2 regions of the Brachybacterium sp. AOP29-B2-41 genome follow, and region 1 is predicted to be linked to the other one. Evidence: predicted binding sites of a transcription regulator. Region 1 holds the regulator's gene; the other holds the start of a gene.

Region 1 (10,133 bases):
TCACGCACTGGTCAGCGGGCGTCCGGTCGTGATCTCCACCGCGACCATCGCGCTGCAGACCCAGATCGTCCGCAAGGACCTCCCGCGCCTGGTCGAGGCGGTGGCCCCGCATCTGCCGCGCACGCCCACCTATGCGCTGCTCAAGGGGCGGGCCAACTACCTGTGCAAGCACAAGATCGCCGGCGGCTATCCGGTCGACGTGGATCCGGGGGCGTTGTTCGCCGAGGCCTCCACCGATCCTGCCCGCACCGGGAGCGAGCGCCTGGGAGACCAGGTGCGGCGCCTGCGCGAGTGGTCGGAGGAGACGGACAGCGGGGACCGAGACTCGCTCCAGGATGCCGTCTCGGACCGCGCCTGGCGCCAGGTCTCCGTGACCGGCAATCAGTGCATCGGCAGCAGCTGCCCGATGGTGGAGGACTGCTTCGCCGAGCGCAGCCGAGAGCTCGCGCGCGAGGTCGACATCGTGGTCACCAACCATGCCCTGCTCGCGATCGATGCTTTCGACAACCACGGGATCATCCCCGACCACGATGTGGTCGTCTTCGACGAGGCGCACGATCTCTCCGCCCGGGTGACCAGCGCCGTCACCGATGTGCTCACCCCCGGCATGCTCCGAGGCACGGTGCGGGACCTGCGTGGCCTCGGGGTGGCCGGGACGGCGCTGGACGACGCCTCCGAAGAGCTGCGCGAAGCCCTCGAGCTGTCTCCCGACGGGCGCGTGATCGGTGATCTCCCGGCGCGGCTCGGGGACGCCGTCACCCAGCTCCGGGTCGAGGCCCGCACCGCCCACTCGGACGCGAAGGATGCGGGGGACGAATCCTCCGCCGGCGCGCGCAAGACGGTTCGCGCCAACCTCCAGGAGATCATCGACGTCTGCGAACGGCTCGCCGCTCCCGATGAGGATGACGTGGTCTCGATCTCGCATTCCCAGGCCACCGGGCGCTCGAGCATCCAGGTGGCTCCGCTGAGCGTCGCGGGTGCGATGCGCGGTGCGATCCTCGAGGACCGCACTGCCGTGCTCACCTCCGCCACCCTGGCCCTCGGGGGCCGCTTCGAACCCGCTGCCGGGGAGGTCGGGCTGGCTCGCGCCGCGCGGATGGACCCGGCGGAGCTGCCGCCGCGGGAGGATGCCAACGCCTGGGCGGCACTCGATGTGGGCAGTCCTTTCGAGTATCGCCGGCAGGGGATCCTCTACACCGCTCGTCATCTTCCGCAGCCGGGGCGTGAGGGGCCCTCCGCGGCAATGCTCGACCACCTCACGGAGCTGGTCGAGGCTTCTCAGGGCGGTGCGCTGTGCCTGTTCTCCTCGCGGCGGGGAGCTGAGCTCGCCGCCGAGCATGTGCGAGCTCGGCTCGACCTGACGATCGCGGTGCAGGGAGAGGACTCGATGGCGAACCTGGTGCGCACCTTCCGTGACGAGGAGGATGCGAGCCTGTTCGGAACCCTCACCCTGTGGCAGGGCGTGGACGTGTCCGGACGTTCGCTGCGCCTGGTCACCATCGACCGGATCCCCTTCCCCCGGCCTGATGATCCGCTCACCGCAGCCCGCCAGGAGCGGATCGGACAGCGGGGCGGCAACGGCTTCATGTCGATCTCGGCCCAGCATGCGGCCCTGCTGCTGGCCCAGGGGGCCGGGCGGCTCATCCGCTCCACGGCGGACCGCGGGATGGTCGCGGTGCTGGATCCGCGTCTCTCGACCGCTCGCTACGGCGGCTATCTGCGGGAGTCGATGCCCCCGCTGTGGCCGACCACGGACCCGGAGGTCGCGATCAGCGCGCTGCGACGCCTCTCCGAGAGCTGACGCAGGGCGTCGCTGCAGCCCCGGCGCCGGATCGAGCGGGGGCTCAGATCGCGCGCAGCACCGCCACGATCTTCCCGAGGATCTCGGCATGGTCGCCCAGGATCGGTGCGAAGGCAGGGTTGTGCGGCATCAGCCAGACGTGATCGTCGCGCTGCACGAACGTCTTGACGGTGGCCTCGCCATCGATCATCGCCGCGACGATCTCGCCCTTCTCCGCGGTGTTCTGCGAGCGGACGACCACCCAGTCGCCGTCACAGATGGCGGCGTCGATCATCGAATCCCCGACCACCTGGAGCAGGAAGAGGTCGCCGTCGCCCACCAGACGCTGGGGAAGGGTGAAGACATCCTCGATCTGCTCCTCGGCGGTGATCGGTACACCGGCGGCGATCCTCCCCAGCAGTGGCACCGTCACGGAGTTCGGGCTGAGCTCGGTCACCGGCAGGGGCGCGGGGGCGTCATCCGCCTCTGGCATCACGACCTCCATCGCCCGCGGGCGCTTGGGATCGCGGCGCAGGAAGCCCTTGCGTTCGAGCGACTGCAGCTGATGGGCCACCGACGAGGAGGAGGTCAGCCCCACGGCATCGCCGATCTCGCGCATGGTGGGCGGATAGCCGTGTGAGGCGACCGCAGCGTTGATCGTCTCCAGGATCAGCCTCTGCCGCCGGCTGAGCCCCTCGGTGCGCTCATCGGCGGGAGCCTCGCCGCGGGACCGGATCGGCTTGGGGGTGCTCGGCGTCATCGTGAGGCCTCCTGGCGTCGTCTGTCGGACCCTCGCGGTTCCGTATGTGGTGTGACCCAGCGTAGGGCGGCGTGAGGCAGAAGCCAAACATGTGTTCGATGTTTCCCTTGCGTGTCGCCGGAACGTCGGGCTACAGTCGCACATACATTCGATCGAACAGGAGTTCGGATATGAATACTGGAACCGCCACGGTCCTCTCTCTTCCGGCGCAGCGCGAGCAGCGCGTCGAGGGTGCAGATCGAGCACGCGTTCGACTCGTCCCCACCCGTCGGGGACGCTTCCTCCTCGCTGGCCTCGCCTTCCTGCTGGGACTGCTCGTGGCTGCCGCCGTGCTGCTGACGGTGGATCTTCCTGCGGCGCTGGCAGGGACCGACTCCCAGCAGCCCGTCACCATCACGGTCGAGGCGGGAGACACCCTCTGGGGCTATGCCGAGGAGTTCGCTCCGGAGGCCATGAGCGAGCAGGAGTTCGTCGCTGAGGTGCGTACCCTCAACCACCTGCCCACCGGCCGTGTGACCGCGGGCCAGCAGATCGAGCTGCCCGTCTCAGGGGATGCGATCCGCTGAGCGGATCCGATGCCGGTACCCTGAGTGGATGCACTGTCCGTTCTGTCGCCACTCCGATTCGCGTGTCGTCGACTCGCGCACGTCCGATGACGGTGCGACGATCCGTCGGCGCCGCCAGTGCCCCAACTGCTCGCGGCGCTTCTCCACCTCGGAGACCGCGTCGCTGTCGGTTCTCAAGCGCTCCGGGGTCAGCGAACCGTTCAGCCGGGCGAAGGTGATCTCCGGAGTACGGAAGGCATGCCAGGGGCGTCCGGTCAGCGACGACCAGCTGGCCATGCTCGCCCAGCGGGTCGAGGAGAACATTCGCTCGAGCGGGCTCGCGGAGATCGATGCCCATCAGGTCGGCCTGTCGATCCTGCAGCCCCTCCAGGAACTGGATGTCGTGGCCTATCTGCGCTTCGCGAGCGTGTACCAGGCGTTCGACTCGCTCGAGGATTTCGAGGCCGCCATCGCACGTCTGCGTGCCGAGGGCCTGCATGGGGCGGGTGTCGAGGAGACCTCCGTCTGAGCCGAGCTGAGCGGGATCGCAGGGATGCATCCGCCGCCGGATCGTGCGGGTTTCGTAGATTTTGTGGATCTGGCGCTTGAGCACCTGTTCCTGTGCTTAAGATATCCCTCGTGCGCTCTTGCAGCGCACACCTGATCGGCGGTCGTGGAGGGGAAGCCACGGCCGCCGATCCTCGTCTGCTGGACGGTCAGCGGGTGAGCGGACGGGGTGGTCCTCAGCCGGCCATGCCGGCAGGAAGTGCGCGCGCATGGACCACTCCGAGATGCTGGGTGGATCGGCTCATCGCCACGTAGAGATCCCCGGCCCCGTGGGCGTCGATCAGCTCAGCGGGCTCCACCAGCACGACAGCATCGAACTCGAGCCCTTTGGCGTCCTGCGCCGACATGACGGCGATCTCGTCGTCCACGCCCGCGGATCCCACGCCCACCTTCGGCAGCCCACTGCGGGAGCGGAGCTCGGCGGCGATCGCGGAGATGCGCTCGTCGGCCACGATCACGGCGAGACGTCCCAGTCGCTCCTGGTGCACCGTCACCACCGCGTCAGCGGTCCGGGCGGTGAGCGAGGACTCCTCGGTGCGCTCGATGCGGGGATCACGATCTCCCTCGCGCACCGAGCTCACCTCTGTCACCGGCAGGTTGTGCGCGCGGGCCATCGCCACCGCACGGTCCATGATCCGGCTCGGGGTGCGGTAGTTGACCGTGAGGTGCTCGATCTGCAGGCGATCCTGGATATAGGGCGAGAGCGCGGCCGACCAGGAGTCGGTGCCGCCGGCGGAGGAAGTCTGCGCGACATCCCCGACCACCGTGAATGACTTCGTGGGCGCACGCCTCATGAGCGCGCGCCAGCTCATGGGCGAGTGCTCCTGGGCTTCGTCGACCACGACATGCCCGTACGTCCAGCTGCGCTCCGAGGAGGCGCGTTCGGCGAGGGTCCGCCCGTCTCTGACCTGACTGACCTGGTCTGCGAGGTCCTCGGCCCGGATCATCCCGGAGGTGTCGACGTTCTCGATGACCCTGCGGGCGTAGTCGACGTCGGCCTTGCGGCGCTCGGCATCGTCGCGGGCCCGCGCCTCGGCCGGTGCGGAGTCCTCTCCGAGGAGCTCCGCGACCTCGTCGAGCAGGGGGACGTCCTCGACGGTCCAGGGTGCATCCTTGGGCCGCACCAGGAGCTCGACCCGGTCTGCGAGGCTGTGGGGGGCGACCGCCCGCAGACGCTCGGGGCGGGAGAACAGGATCCGGAGGAATCCCTGCGGGGTGTAGGGGAGCCAGGCCAGGTTCAGCTGACGCTTGACCTCGGGGTTGTTGCGGAGATCTGCGAGCAGGTCCGCCCGATCTTCGGGGATCACAGTGTGGCCCTGGCTGCGGAGCGATTTCTCGTACTTGTCCACGAGCCGGTCCATCGCAGCGCGCACGAAGACGGCGCGCGCGGAGTTGTGCGGCTTGTGAGTGGCGCGAGCTTCCCTGCGCGCGGCGCGGATCACCTCTCGGGTCAGCGTGATGGGGGTGCCGTCGATGCGCAGCTGGACGTCCTCCTGAGGGACCACCTGACGCTGCTTGACCGCTCGCGAGAGCAGCTCGGCCATCGCGCTGTCGCCCTTGAGACGTGCCACCTCGTCGTCATCGTGCAGGAAGGTCTCCACCCCGGGGAACAGCTCGCCGGGGGTGAGCATCACCACCCCGGACTCGCCGAGGCTCGGCAGCACCCGCTCGATGTACCGCAGGAACCCCGGCGTCGGCGCCATGATCAGCACACCCGTGTGCTCCAGGCGGCGACGATGGGTGTAGAGCAGGTAGGCGGCGCGGTGCAGCGCGACCGCGGTCTTGCCGGTGCCGGGGCCGCCCTGGACCACCATCACCCCGCGGTTCTCGGAGCGGATGATCCGGTCCTGCTCGCCCTGGATGGTCGCGACGATGTCCCCCATGCGCCCGGTGCGCTTGCCGGAGACCGCGGCCAGCAGTGCGCCCTCGCCCTGGAGGACCACGTCGTGGTCGGGATCATCCAGGACGGTCTGGTCCAGGACGTCGTCCTCGAGACCGATCACGGTGCGACCACGATTGATCAGATGACGGCGCAGCCGCACCTCAAGCCGCTCGGTGCTGGTCGCGCGGTAGAACGCGGCCGCAGCCGGGGCGCGCCAGTCCACCAGCAGCTGCTCGCGCTCCGCCGTGAACAGACCGATGCGGCCGATGTAGTGACGGGCGGTGTCATCCATGTCCAACCGTCCGAAGACCACGCTGCGGGCGACCGAGCGCAGCAGCGCCAGACGGTCCTCGTACAGCGCCGTGAACGAGTCCCGTTCGGAGCGGTTCTGGTGGGTCGAGGCGTGCTGAGATCCCTGGATCTGATCCAGGTTGCTCTCGACCTGGACCATCAGCTCGTCGAGTCGTGTGTAGAGCCGGTCGGCATACGCCTGCTCGCGCGCGATCTCCCGGGCGATCTGTCCCTCAGCGTCGTCCACAGCTCTGCCTCTCCACCTTTGCGTCCTCGCGCCGCGCCTTCACCGGGCGGACCCCGGGTCGGCGAAGCACGGTGGTCCATTATGGTGGACGGGCCTGGGTGCGCGTGCCATCAGGTCACCAGCATCCAGACGGCCGCGAGGGAGGAGACCGCGATGCGCGACCCCCGAGATCTCTACCGCTTCGAAGCCACCGAAGTGCTCGAGGCCGTTCCGCGATCGGGCCTCACCCTGGTCCACGCCCTGCCGGGGATGGTTGATGCGGGCAATGCCTGCCGCATCGCGGCGACCTATCTGCGTGACGAGCTGCGCCATCTGCGACTGGTGTCCTTCGACACTGATGAGCTGCTGGACTACCGAGGTGCCCGCCCCCGCGCGACCTTCGACGGCACTTCCTACGTGGATGTCGAGCTGCCTGAGCTGACGCTGTCGCTGATGTATGACGAACGTGATCGTCCCTTCCTCTTCCTCGACGGCCCGGAGCCGGATCTCCAGTGGCGCCGGCTGTCGGAGGCGTTGATCGATCTGGTCGAGTTCTTCGATGTGGAGCGGGTGGTGGGCATGCAGGCGGTGCCGATGGCGGTCCCGCACACCCGACCTATCGGTCTGTTCGCCCATGCGAACGACCCCGCGCTGTTGGGTCGGCCGAACACTCGCCCCACGCCAGCGCCCGGCACCGCTCCGGAGAGCGGGGACGAGGAGCCCGGCGAACTGATCATCCCGGCCGCGTTCAGCGCTCTGCTGGAGCACCGGCTGGGGCGGGCGGGCCATCCGGCGATGGGCTATGCGGCACAGGTGCCGCATTACCTCACGCGCACCGATTTCCCGGCTGGCGCGCTGGCGCTGCTGCGCCGTGTCAGCGAAGCGGCTGAGCTCGATCTTCCGCTGGTGCACCTCGGTGACCTCACCGATGCGGCCACGGTCGCGCTGCAGGGGACCCTCGCCCAGAACTCGGAGGTGCGCCAGATCGTCAGCGCCCTCGAGGAGCAGTACGACGCGATGAGCGAGAGCGACCAGTCGCCGCTCGCGACCACGATGGATCTCCCGACCGCGGAGGAGATCGGCGAGCATTTCGAGCGCTTCCTCGCCGACCACGACGGGAATTCCCCGGACGAGCCGTTCCCCGGCTGAGAGCCGCGTCCCGCGCGTAGCAGATGCCACCTCGTGACCCAGTTCGTTACGTCTTCGTGATCACGTCTTGCCTCAGTCCGTGTGAACCGGGCCACGGTCGTGACAGAATGGCGGCGTTGCGGTGATGCAGGTCCAGCAGGACAGTCCGACGACGGTGCCTCGGCACAGCAGTACGGCATGCACCAATGCGCCACCCGCTTCGGCGGGGGACGGCTTCACGCGGCACCGCGATCGCGTCGTGCGATCGATGAAGGACGACACAGAAGGTGACAGGTATGGCACAGGGCTCGGTCAAGTGGTTCAACGCCGAAAAGGGCTTCGGATTCATCGAGATCGACGGAGGCGGCGCAGACGTCTTCGTTCATCACAGCAAGATCGACATGGATGGCTACCGCGCGCTCGACGAAGGTCAGCGCGTGGAGTTCGAGGTCACTCAGGGAGATAAGGGCCCGCAGGCCGAGCAGGTCCGCCCGGTCTGACCGACGGCGTCCCCGCGAAACTCTCACGGACCGGGCAGGAGCATTGCGCTCCTGCCCGGTTCGCTGTCATCTGGGCGGGGCCGCACGCCTGCGGGCAGGTCAGGGCCCTGGGCGCCTCATCGGCCCCGAGTGCCTCCGGCAGTCGCGCGTACGTCGCGCAGCTCCGAGCGCGTCCGGCAGTCGCGCCTACGTCCGGCAGCTCCGCGTGCGTCAGGCGGCCCAGACCACGTCAGGCCGCCCCGAGCACCCGTCCGGCCCGGGCGAGGGCGTCGACCTGCGTCGAGCGGGCCAGACGCACCGAGACGGCATCGGAGCGCAGATCCCGGTCGATGGCCTCAGGAAGCGGCCGACGTGAGGCGAGCAGAACGCAGTTCCCCCGCCGCTTGCCCGAGAGGTGCGCCGGCTCGGCGATGACGCCGACATGCGGGAACACAGCGGACAGAGTGGCGACCTCGTCGGCCATCAGCCCGGTCCCGGGCGGGGCGGCGCAGTTGGCCAGGTAGATGCCGCCATTGCGGAGCACCCGGTCCGCGTGCTCTGCGGCCTGGACCGTGATGAGCTCCGGCGGCGTGAGCGAGCCGGAGAACACATCCCGCACCAGCACGTCGAAGCGGTCCTCGCGCCAGGAGGTCAGGGCGCTGAGGGCATCCTCGGTGCGCACTCGAAGCTGTGGGGAGCGGGGGAGGTCGAACCAGATCCGCACGTGCTGCGCGAGCAGCTCGTCGATCTCCACCACGATCTGGCGTGAGCGCGGATGCCGGGAGGCGATCGCCCGTGGCAGAGAGCAGCCGCCGCCGCCGAGATGCGCGAGCTGGATCGCTGGCCCGGTGCCTGCGCTCTCATGGCCCTCGAGATGTCGGTCGATCACCAGCAGCATCCACCGCATGTACTCGAAGACCAGGTGCTCGGGGTCCGGGTGGAGGTGCGAGGAGGGGACCCCGTTGACATCCAGCAGGACCGATCCATCGTTCTCGAGGGTCAACCGGGCGCTCCCGGTGGAGATGGGGATCAGGGCATCGAGCGGTCCGAGCTGCTCGAAGGCAGCGCGGCGCGAGCGGTCACGTCGGGACATCGCCCCACTCTAGGAGATCGTCGACCGTTCCTCCCCAGTGGCCGGTGGTCCACAGCAGCCCCGGCGCGGCGTCGAATGTCACACCCCGCCTCTAGCGTTCTCGGTACCAGGGCGATGCAGGAAGCGCCGTCCGCCGTGCACCAGGAGGAGGAGCCCGATGACACCGACGACATCCCGCCGCCGAGGAGCCGCAGTCCTCTCCGTCAGTGCACCCTCGCTGCGACTGCGCCTGGCCCGGCTCGACCAGGACCAGGCGGATCTCGAACGTGCACGGGACCTGCTGCAGCAGGCTCGGGCGGCGGTCCAGGAGGATCCGCGAGAGGCCTTCGAGCTCGCCCATCGCGCTGCGCTGCGCGGCGCCGGGGTGCTCGTGGCGCGAGCCAATCGGGAGCGCCGCCGGCCTCTGCCGCTGAACGTGTGGACCGCGCTCGCGCGGCTCGGCGGGGAGGACATCGAGCGTGCTGAGCGCCTGGCCCCGCTGGTCTCGGAGCGAACACGGCTGGATCGGGATCCTTCCGCTCAGCCGGACCCGGACCTGCTGGAGCGGCACCTCGAGGAGACCGCCTGCCACCTGACGCAGATCTCCCAGCGACTGCTCGAGGATCTTCCCGCGCACATCACAGATCTCACGGCTGCGGGCTGAGGGACCGAGCGGTCGTCTCCAGCCCCGGTACAGTGCGAGCTCGAGGGAGGTGCTGATGAACCTGCGCGCGGACGAGGATCCCGGACATGAGATCCCCGGGATCCTGCACCTGGACATGGACGCCTTCTTCGCCTCCGTCGAAGTGCGGGACGACCCGAGCCTGCGGGGCCTGCCCGTCGTGGTCGGCGGCGCCGGGGCCCGAGGCGTGGTGGCTGCAGCCAGCTATCCCGCACGCACCCGGGGGATCCGTTCGGCGATGCCGATGGCCTCGGCGCGGCGCCTGGCCCCGGACCTCGTCATCGTCCCTCCCCGCATCGACGTGTACCGCGAGATCTCCTCCGAGGTGATGGCGCTGCTGGGCAACGTCGTCGCGGATGTCGAGCAGATCAGCGTCGACGAGGCGTTCCTGGATGTGCGCGGAGCGCGCCGCCTCTTCGGGGAGCCGGAGCAGATCGCGGACCTGTTGCGGCGGAGGATCCGTGACGAGCTCGGTTTGCCCAGCTCGGTGGGTGGCTCGGTCTCCCGAGCGGTGGCGAAGATCGCCTCGGCCCAGGCGAAGCCCGACGGCATGCTCATCGTCCCTGCGGATGACACCGCAGCCTTTCTCGCCCCGCTTCCGGTGTCGGTGATCTCCGGGATCGGCCCCAAGGCGCAGTCCGCGCTCGAGCGGATCGGGGTGCGCACCGTGGGTCAGCTCCGAGATATCCCGTCCACCACTCTCACGCGAGCGTTAGGGCCA
Region 2 (10,133 bases), on a different contig from region 1:
GTCGAGGTGAGGCTGCGAGCCGATGGCGTCGCCCGGGTCGATGCGGCGATGGAGCGGCTGCTGGACGCGGAGCAGGAGCTGCTCGAGCCGCTCGCCCCCGACGGACGCTCCAGCCTCGCCGACACCCTGCGCTCTCTGCTGCTGACCTTCGAGTCGGAGACGCCCCGCTCAATGTGAGGGCTTCCCGTGCGGTGGCCGTCGACTCTCTCGTCGCCTCCATCAGCACCGCCGCCACCAGCACCGCCGCCACCAGAGTCGTCGACCGGTCCCGAGGCCCTCGGCCGCAATCAGCGCCGCTGACCGCTCCCAGAGCCGTTCACCGCCATCAGGAATTGTGAGCTGCACGATTCTTCGACAGTCCAGGGTCGCCTGAAGCGCCCGAGCACGCGACCGTTGAGGATGTCTGGCCGTTCGCCCCGCCGCCCCGTCTCCCCGCCATTCCGCCACGACCCACCGACACCACTCTTGAGGACTTCATCGCATGGCTCATCTGCTCGGCACCCAATCCCTGCACGTCGCGCTGCCCGACCGCGTGCTGCTGGATGACATCACCGTCGGGATCGACGAGGGCGACCGGATCGGGGTGGTGGGGCGCAATGGTGATGGCAAGTCCACCCTGCTGCGGCTGTTGGCGCGTTTCAGGGAGCCCGACGAGGGCCGGGTCACCGTGCGCGGCGGGGTCCGGGTCGGTGTGCTGAGCCAGCAGGACGAGGCGACAGCCGAGACCAGCGTGCATGAGCGCGTGCTCGGCGATCGACCGGACTACGAGTGGGCCTCGGATCCGCGGATCCGCGATGTGCTCGAAGGACTGCTCGGGGGCATCGACCTGGATGCTCCGCTGACCGATCTCTCCGGCGGCCAGCTGCGGCGCGTCCACCTGGCAGAGCTGCTCGTGGGCGACTGGGACGTGCTCCTGCTCGATGAGCCCACCAACCATCTCGACGTCGAGGGGATCTCCTGGCTCGCGGAGCATCTGCGCCGACGCTGGAGCCCGAAGGATGGCGGGCTGGTGGTGATCACGCACGACCGCTGGTTCCTCGACGCGGTGTGCACCCGGATGTGGGAGGTGCACGACGGGATCGTCGAGCCCTTCGAGGGCGGCTACGCGGCCTATGTGCTGCAGCGCGTCGAGCGGGACCGGCAGGCGGCGACCATCGAGTCGAAGCGGCAGAACCTGATGCGCAAGGAGCTGGCCTGGCTGCGCCGGGGTGCACCTGCCCGGACCGCGAAGCCGAAGTTCCGCATCGATGCCGCCAATGAGCTGATCGCCGGGGAGCCGCCGGTGCGGGACACCGTCGAGCTGACCCAGCTGGCGACCTCGCGGCTGGGCCGCGACGTGATCGATGTGCTCGATGTCGACGCCGGTTATGACGATCTCACCGTGCTGCGCGATGTCACCCTGCATATCGGGCCAGCGGATCGCATCGGCGTGCTGGGCCCCAACGGGGCCGGCAAGTCCACGCTGCTCGCACTGATCACCGGGGACCTCGAGCCGCAGGCGGGCCGGGTCAAGCGGGGCAAGACGGTGACTGTCCGCCAGGTGTCGCAGCGGCTCGAGGGGCTCGAGGAGCATCTGAACTCCAGGGTCAGCGATGTGGTGGCGAAGTACCGCACCACCTTCCGGGCAGGGAAGGACGAGGTCTCCCCCGGACAGCTGCTGGAGCGTCTCGGCTTCACGACGGCGCATCAGAAGGTTCTGGTGGGAGCACTCTCCGGTGGGCAGCAGCGACGCCTGAACCTGCTGTTCACCCTCCTTGAGGAGCCCAATGTGCTCGTGCTCGACGAGCCGACGAACGACATGGACACCGACATGCTCGCTGCCATGGAGGATCTGCTGGACACCTGGCCCGGGCCGCTGATCGTCGTCTCCCACGACCGGTACCTGCTGGAGCGGGTCACCGATATCCAGTACGCGGTGCTCGACGGTGCGGTGAGGCATGTGCCGGGCGGCGTCGAGCAGTACCTCGCGCTGCGGGCAGAGGGCCTGCGTGAGGATGCGGCATCTGGTGGGTCCTCGTCGGCGAAGGGCGCGGCTGGACGCTCTGCGGGAGCGAAGGCTGCGGGGTCGAAATCTGCGGGAGCGAAGTCAGCGGGTGGCTCCGCTGGCGCTGGCGGCGGCGCGTCCGAGTCCGCATCGAATGTGTCGGGGGCGCAGGCTCATACGGCGCAGAAGGAGCTCGGTGCGATCGAGCGGAGGATGAAGAAGCTCGACAAGCAGACGACGTCGCTGCATTCCACACTCGCGGCGCACGACCAGTCCGACTATGTCGGGCTGCAGAAGATCACCGATGAGCTGCGCGCTGTCGAGGCGGAGATCGAGGAGCTCGAGGAGCGCTGGCTGGAGCTGTCCGAGCTGCTCGAGTGAGGGCGGTCCGGAATCCCTGGAGGCCTCGTGCAGGGACTCCTTACAGGCCGTCGATTTACTGGCTGTCGAGTTGCCAGCTGTCGAGCTACCAGCTGTCGATGATGTCGAGGTGCGGAGTGAAGATGTAGTCGGTGCGCCCCTGGAGGAGCCAGTGCCGATTGCGTCGGGCATTGCGAAATCTCGGATGCGGATCGGTGAGATCGAGAGCCCTGCGCTCCACTCGTGCGAAGGCTCGATGGAACGAAGCATTGGGATCCTCTGGACCACCCGGGGGAACGCCCGCGATCGGGTCGCGCCGTTCTTCGTCGGCGCCGGGATGTACTGCGGAGACCGTGTCATCGTCGGGCGCGCCGCTTTCGGGGTCTGACGCATCTCTCATCTGTCGTGCTGACTCGTCCAGGAGTCTGAGCCCGGTGCCGAGGGGGTCGAAGTTGATGCCCCGTCGCCTGGCCTTCTGTCCGTATCGGCTTGTCCACTCGACAGTGCGTCTGACGCCGTTCTCGTCGGTGATGACCCGGGCTCTCTCGCCGGATTCTTCCTTCTGGTTGTCGCCGACGCACACGCCGTTGCCGTTGAGAAGAGAGGTGGGGCCTCCCTGCGACCAGGGAACGATGTGATCGTTCTGCCGGATGTTCGCGTCGCAGTAGGGCGCGCGACAGGTCTGGTGACCCAGGCGAAGGAATCGGGCGAGGGCGGGCGGGAACTCACGGGAGACGGAATCGACGGCGACGAGCTGCCCGTCCTCTGGGTCGAGGTAGAGCCGACGGAGGGCCATGGTCAGATCGGGGTCGTCCACATCTGACGTCGCCGCATCGAGCATCTCCTGGCGGATGTGTTCGTACGGCACCGGGCCGTAGCCCTCGATGGTGGCGGCGTCGGCGTGCTCGGGTGCGAGCAGGGAGCGGTCCGTGATGATGACGGCGATCTCCAGCGTGGAGGGGTCGATCCCTTCTCCGCGTCCGATCAGGGCATCGGCGAAGAGGTCCGCCATGATCTGCTGATGGCCGCGCCGGTCGCCGTGGGCGCGAGCCTTCTCCGCAGCCACCGAGAGCCCTTTGCGGATTCGGGCCCCGTCGAGCGCCGGCAGGTGCGCGGTGACAGTGCACATGCCGTGCTCACCCCGGCGCACAGTGATGCTGCGATCTCGCTTCGCTGTGCGGTGGCGGTCCGCAGCGCCACGAGGGTCCAGTCCGTGCAGCACCTTGGCTGCTTCACCGGCCAACTCTTCAGGGCCGCAGCCATCGAGGTAGGGCAGGTGGGCCGCGAGGATCTCATCGACCTGGGTGCGCTGAGCGGGGGTTGCCGGCCCCATCGTGCGACCCACCTTGTGCGCAGAGGTGGCAAGGATCCGGCCCTGCGCGAGCGCGGTGAGCATGCCGGGCATGGAGAGGACCAGCCGGCGAGAGGAGGACATCGACTGGCCGACGCAGGACTTCGACTGCTTCAGGGCTTTCGATGTCTCCGAGCGTGCGATCTTCACCGCCTGCTTCGGCGTGTCCTCGCGGCGCAGGGAATCTTCCTTGACCACGTGCTCCAGGTGGACCAGCGCCCGTGCCTGCACCGCTGCGATCGCACCGTTCAGATCCTGGACCCGCGACAGCAGCGAGATGGTCTCGGACGCGGCCAGCTTCTCCAGCGCGAACGACCCGTCCGCACCGATCTCAGCAAGCACGGAACGCACAGCGGTGATGTCGGTGTCACCGATCCACAGCTCTTCGTCGTTCGCGGAGATCGGGAGTGTGCTGCGCCGCCGAATGCGTGCCGCGACGGACCGGGGCCCTGACACCTCCGAGCCCGAGCCCGATCCTTCGCCCGCACCCGCATGGCGAGACGCATCACCAGAAACGCCGCGCCCGGCCTCCTGGGAGTCTGCATCATCACTGTGCGACTGATCTGTCATGGCGCCATTTTCGCACACCTATTCGACGAAAGGAAGGCGCGAGGGAACTCTACCAATCAGTAATCTTGAATTGTGGATAACTGGGAGTGTGGAGGAACCGTCGCGGCAACTGCGAAGTGCGGGAACGGCACTATCCTGCTATTCACGGGCAGCATACGAAGCGGCCAGGCGGCCTCATCGAAGCAGGTCCAGATGTTGTACAACTGAGGGCGCCAAGACACCACATCCACACAGACATTTCCAATCGCTGCTTTCTCTTGCATTATTCACAGACGGAGCCATATAGTCACGTGGGACACGCACGACCGGCGTCCGGACACCGAAATAGCGATCCCTTTACCATCAACTTCGCAATCACAGATCGCACCGAGAGGAACAGCAGGTAGCCGCGGATGACCAGTTTGTCCGCGCTCGATGGGCACCTGGAAGTGCCCCGTACAGAACGAGGTCTCCGGCTACCGGTGGCGATGCTCAGCGCATTGGAAGGTGGCCAGCGCGTCGGAAGGTGGTCAGCGCATTGGAAGGTGGTCAGCGCGTTGGAAAATGGCCAGCGCGTTGGAAGATCGTGAGCCCCATAGAGCCCATGGAGTCCCAGCTCGATCGAGGCCCCGAAACGACGATCTCGCTGCCGGCAGAGTGAAGAGCCCCGACGCATAAGCGCGAGACTCCGTCGCTCGACGCTCAGCTCGCTTCGAGCACGCTCGCCCCCGGCGCGGAACCCCGCGCCACCAGGCAGCTCTCGACGAGTCCATCGCGCATCAGTCCCGCGGCGATTCCTCGGGCCTGCGCTTCGTCCTCGACCAGCACGGCGACCGTCGGCCCTGAGCCGCTGACCAGCGCGGCCGGCGCTCCCAGCCGTTCGGCGGCCTCGACCACCGGCTCCAGGCGCGGATGCAGCGCGAACGCTGCGGCCTGCAGATCGTTGTGCAGGGTATCCGCCAGCAGTTCGAGGTTCGCGCCGCTGAGCGCCTGCAGCTGCCGCTCATCCAGATCCGGCTGCTCGGGCAGTGCACGCCCGTTCGTCAACGAGATCTCGTCGAACTTCCGGAACACCTCCGGCGTCGAGAGGTGACCGCCGGGGACCGCGAGCAGCCAGGTCCATTCGCCATGGGTGAGCACGGTGGTGAGGTCGGTGCCGTTGCCGCGCCCCAGCGCCGTGTGGCCGAGCATCGCGAAGGGGACGTCGGCTCCCAGCTGCGCTCCGAGCTCGCGCAGCTTCTCGCTGCCGAGCCCGGTCCCCCACAGGCGGTCGAGCGCGACCAGCGTCGCCGCGGCGTCCGCCGACCCGCCGCCCATGCCGCCGGCGATCGGCACCTGCTTGTGGATGTGCAGCGCAGCGCCGACCTCCAGAGCGCATTCCTCACGCAGCAGCTGAGCCGCCCGCAGGGCGAGGTTGCTGCCATCCAGAGGGAGCTCTCCGGGGACTTCCGAGGTGAGCTCCAGGCTGAGAGTGCTCGCACGGGTCGCGGTGACCGTCTCGTAGAGGTCGACTGCCTGGAACACCGTGGCCAGGGAGTGATAACCGCGTCCGTCAACCCCGCCCACCATGAGCGACAGATTGATCTTCCCCGGGGCGCGGACGACCACGCGGTCCAGTGCGGACGGCATCAGAGGGCCTCACCCTCGGTCCGTGCCAGCCCCTGTTCCGCCCGGGCGATGGCCCGGAACTGATCGATCTCCAAGGTCTCGCCACGGGCGCCGGGGTCGATGCCGGCGGCGCGCAGGATCTGCTCGGAACGCGGTGCGGTCCCAGCCCAGCCGGCGAGCGCGGCACGCAGTGTCTTGCGGCGCTGGGCGAAGGCGGCATCGATGATCGTGAAGACCGACTCCCGCTCCTCGGCGGTGCCGAGCGGCTGCTCGTGCCGCACCAGCTCCACGAGCGCCGAGTCGACGTTGGGAACCGGCCAGAAGATCTGTCGGGAGATCTTCCCCGCATGCACGGCCCGCCCGTACCAGGCGAGCTTCACGCTGGGGCCGCCATAGGTGCGCGAGCCCGGGCCGGCGATGAGACGGTCCACCACCTCGGACTGCACCATCACGAGGGCCGAGCGGAGGGAGTCGAAGCGCTCGAGCATCGTGAGCAGGATGGGGGTGGCGACGTTGTAGGGAAGATTGGCGACCAGCGCGGTCGGCTCACCCGCTCGGGGCAGCGCAGGCAGCTCGGTCACCTGAAGGGCGTCGTCGTGGAGGAGCTGGAAGCGGTCGTCCTCGACGCCACGGGCACGCAGCGTGAGCGGGAGCAGCTCGGCCAGGCCGCGATCCAGCTCGACGGCGACCACGTCGGCCCCCGTCTCGAGCAGGCCGAGCGTCAGGGACCCCAGTCCGGGTCCTACCTCGAGCACCGCCTGCCCCGGCTCCACGTGGGCACGGCCGACGATGGTCCGCACGGTGTTCGGGTCCATCACGAAGTTCTGCCCGCGCTGCTTCGAGGGCCGGATGCCCGCGGCCTCGGCGAGGTCACGGATATCGCGCGCGGTGAGCAGGAGCCCTGCGCTGGGCGTCGTCTCGCCGCTCATGCCGCCACCTCCAGAGGCCATCGGTAGACATCCTGGGTGGTGGTGCGGATCGCGCGGCATGCCTGCTCCAGGTCGGTGCCCGTCACCTCGGCGATGGTGGCCATGGTGTGAGGGATCAGGTAGGAGGAGTTGGGTCGCCCGCGGTAGGGCACCGGGGTGAGGAAGGGTGCGTCGGTCTCGACCATCACCTGACCGAGTCCCACCTCCGCGAGCGCGGTGCGCAGGTAGCCGGCGCTGCTGAAGGTCACGGTCCCGGCGAAGGAGAGGAACCAGCCGCGATCCACGCAGGTGCGCGCGAACTCGGCATCGCCGGAGAAGCAGTGGAAGACGGTGCGTTCGGGGGCGCCATCGGCCTCGAGGACTTCGAGGACGTCGCGATGGGCGTCCCGGTCATGGATCTGCAGCGGCAGATCGAGTTCCCTGGCGAGCGCGATGTGGGCGCGGAACGACTCGATCTGGGCGGTGCGGGCCTGGTCGTCGTCCCGTGAGGTGCGGAACCAGTCCAGCCCCGTCTCCCCCACGACCACCATTCCGGGGCCGCGCAGCAGTTCGGACACCTCGGCGATCGCCTCATCCAGCCCCACCAGTTCACGGCCCTTTTGGTCCTTGCCCCGTGCATGGAGCGCCGCCTCGTTGGGGTGCACGGCGATACCGCCGCGCAGGGTGGGCGGGCATGTCTCCGAGGCGAGCAGTGCCGCGGTCCAGCGCACCGCCTCGAGATCTGAACCGATCGTGATCTGCGCATCGACGCCGACGGCGGCGGCCCGTGCGACATGGTCGAGCACGCTGAGCTGCTCGTCTCCGTCGGCGAAGTCGAGATGGCAGTGGTTGTCGATCACAGGGAAGGGCAGCGGCTCCGGGATCGCGGGCCAGGAGCGGTCACGCTTCTTCCCGCGAGGATCGATGTCCTCACGGTCGCGCACCGGTGGCGGGACCGCGGCGCCGGACGGGTTCTGGTGCTCAGACGGCATGCGACCATGGTAGGAGGATCAGGGTGAACCCAGGACCAACGGGGCGCCCCCGAGCCGCGAGCGTGACCAGACTGTGCCCGGTTCGGCCAGAGAGGGACCTCAAGCCGGCGCGCTGAGTGAGGTGCGACGCATCCCACCACTCCGGTGCGATAGCTCACGGGCCCGGAGCGAGCGGTGAAGGCCACGATGTGGCAAGATGAGTCGTCGTTGTGCGTCCTTTCGTGCACCCGAGCGCCCCGATTCCTCACGGACCGGGTTCGGGTCGCTGCTCGGGACGGGCGTCAACGCCAGTTCACCCTCCGGACCGTCAAGGAGCATCCCATGGCAGTGCCCAAGTTCAAGATGTCCCGTGCGCGCACGCACTCCCGCCGCTCGCAGTGGAAGGCCAACAACGCCGACCTCGTGCAGGTGACGGTTCGTGGCCGCACCGCTTCCGTGCCGCGTCGCCTCGCAAAGGCGTACCAGCGCGGCCTCCTCCAGATCGAGGACTGATCGACGTACTGCGAGCTTGCGAGCGGTAGGAAATCAGTCGAGTAGTCGCAGACTGATCTCGATCAAGGAGTGATCCGGCGCGGGCCCAGCCCGCTCCACCGAGATCTCCGCCGACGCCCCCGACAGCAGCTGCTGTCGGGGGCGTCGTCATGTTCGCTTCTGTTCGGTGGCAGCGATGATCCGCGCCCCGTCAGCCACGGAGTCGCGGCTGCGGTGCTGCAGCCGCAGTCCCTCACCGCGGCGAGTCAACCGCGATGCCTCAGCTGCGCCGCTTCAGCGCGAGGTCGTAGAGCTCACTCGCGCCGACCCCGGGATGCGCCCGGGCGAGCTCCTTGGCGGCATCCTTGAGCCGCTCCCCTGCCGCAGCCCGGGCCAGCACCTGCTCGACGAGGCTCTCAGCAGTGACGGCGGCGGGCTCGGCCCCTGCCACCACGAGCACCACCTCTCCGAGCACGTCGCCGTCGGCGGCCCAGGCAGCGAGCTCGGCCAGCGTGCCGCGCACGATCTCCTCATGGGTCTTGGTCAGCTCCCGGGCGACAGCGCCGCGGCGGTCCACCCCGAAGGCCTCAGCCATCGCGGCGAGCGTGGCGGCGGTGCGGCGCGGCGACTCGAAGAAGACCATGGTGCGCAGTTCGGATGCGAGCGGTTCCAGCGCTGAGGCCTTGCGGCCCTCGCGCCGCGGAGGGAAGCCCTCGAAGGTGAAGTGGTCCGGGGCGATCCCGGAGGCGGCCAGCGCGGTCAGCACCGCCGAGGGGCCGGGGATCACGGTGACCCGGAAGCCCGCCTCGGCCGCCGCCCGCACTGCCTCGAAGCCCGGGTCGGAGACCACCGGCATCCCGGCATCGGTGACGATCAGCACCCGCTGCCCTGCCGCGAGCGCTTCGAGCAGCACGCCCGTCCGTTCGGCCTCGTTGTGCTCGTGGTACGAGAGGATCCGCCCGCTGGTCTCCACCTCGAGATCGCGCACCAGGCGGGCGAGCCGTCTGGTGTCCTCGGCGGCGATCAGGTCCGCCTCGGCCAGCGCACGCATCAGGCGCACCGAGGCGTCGAGCGGATTGCCGATAGGGGTGGCGGCGAGGGTGAGGACTCCGGGTTCGAGCATCTGGCCATGCTAACCAGCCTGCGGCTCGCGGGCACTCCGCTGTCGCTCCCCGCGCGCCCCGCTGCTCCCGCCGGGTGATGTCCTAGCATGTGCGGGTGCACACGGAGGAGGAAGCCACCCACCGCGCCCCCGTCGAGGACGAGCCGGGCGCGCTGCTCGCCTCCTACCGTCGGCGGCTGAAGACCTTCGACCTGCCGCTGTCCCGGATGGCATGGGCCGGGGCGATGGCTGTGTTCGGGCTGGCACTGGTGCTGCGCCTGTGGGGCCTGGGGTCTGTCGAGGAGCTGATCTTCGACGAGACCTATTACGTCAAGGACGGCTACGCCATCACCCAGGAGGGTGTGGAGATGTCCTGGCCCGAGGAGCCGGACGCCGCCTTCGAGGCCGGGGATGTGGACTCCTACGAGCCCAAGGGCGCGTACGTGGTCCATCCTCCGCTGGGCAAGTGGCTGATCGGCGGCGGGATGCTGCTGCTGGGCGCGGACAACCCCTGGGGCTGGAGGATCTCCTCGGCGGTGCTGGGCTCGATCGCGGTGCTGCTGCTGGCACGGATCGGCCGACGGCTGTTCCGCTCGACCACCGCCGGTCTGATCGCGGGCCTGCTGCTGGCGATCGACGGGGTGTCCCTGGTCCACTCCCGCACCAGCCTGCTGGACCCCTTCTTGATGTTCTTCGTGCTCGCGGCGTTCGGTGCACTGCTGATCGACCGTGATCGCTTCCGCGAGCGACTCGCGCTGGCCTCGGCGGCGATGCACGCCAGCGCCGAGAGCGCCCCTCCGCTCGGGGT

What was found. Region 1 encodes LexA, which represses DNA repair genes until DNA is damaged. Its sites were predicted from a motif close to TCGAACANNTGTTCGA; they were not measured.
Region 2: ACT3T9_RS06370 (DUF222 domain-containing protein) is a predicted target of LexA. The motif match lies at 4,276-4,291, and genes of this name have one in related genera.

What each region holds. Positions count from the first base shown of each region.
Region 1 covers NZ_JBQSXR010000013.1:68,762-78,894, reverse strand. Annotated here, with positions in the region: gene ACT3T9_RS13215 (ATP-dependent DNA helicase) at 1-1,801, shown strand, start outside; gene lexA (transcriptional repressor LexA) at 1,845-2,540, opposite strand; gene ACT3T9_RS13205 (peptidoglycan-binding protein LysM) at 2,711-3,106, shown strand; gene nrdR (transcriptional regulator NrdR) at 3,135-3,614, shown strand; gene ACT3T9_RS13195 (HelD family protein) at 3,829-6,072, opposite strand; gene ACT3T9_RS13190 (proteasome assembly chaperone family protein) at 6,226-7,200, shown strand; gene ACT3T9_RS13185 (cold-shock protein) at 7,476-7,679, shown strand; gene ACT3T9_RS13180 (spermidine synthase) at 7,909-8,751, opposite strand; gene ACT3T9_RS13175 (SAV_6107 family HEPN domain-containing protein) at 8,909-9,394, shown strand; gene dinB (DNA polymerase IV) at 9,450-10,133, shown strand, end outside.
Region 2 covers NZ_JBQSXR010000005.1:21,644-31,776, forward strand. Annotated here, with positions in the region: gene ACT3T9_RS06360 (MarR family winged helix-turn-helix transcriptional regulator) at 1-177, shown strand, start outside; gene ACT3T9_RS06365 (ABC-F family ATP-binding cassette domain-containing protein) at 482-2,365, shown strand; gene ACT3T9_RS06370 (DUF222 domain-containing protein) at 2,451-4,151, opposite strand; gene ACT3T9_RS06375 (4-(cytidine 5'-diphospho)-2-C-methyl-D-erythritol kinase) at 4,947-5,873, opposite strand; gene rsmA (16S rRNA (adenine(1518)-N(6)/adenine(1519)-N(6))-dimethyltransferase RsmA) at 5,873-6,781, opposite strand; gene ACT3T9_RS06385 (TatD family hydrolase) at 6,778-7,752, opposite strand; gene rpmF (50S ribosomal protein L32) at 8,074-8,244, shown strand; gene rsmI (16S rRNA (cytidine(1402)-2'-O)-methyltransferase) at 8,504-9,346, opposite strand; gene ACT3T9_RS06400 (dolichyl-phosphate-mannose--protein mannosyltransferase) at 9,436-10,133, shown strand, end outside.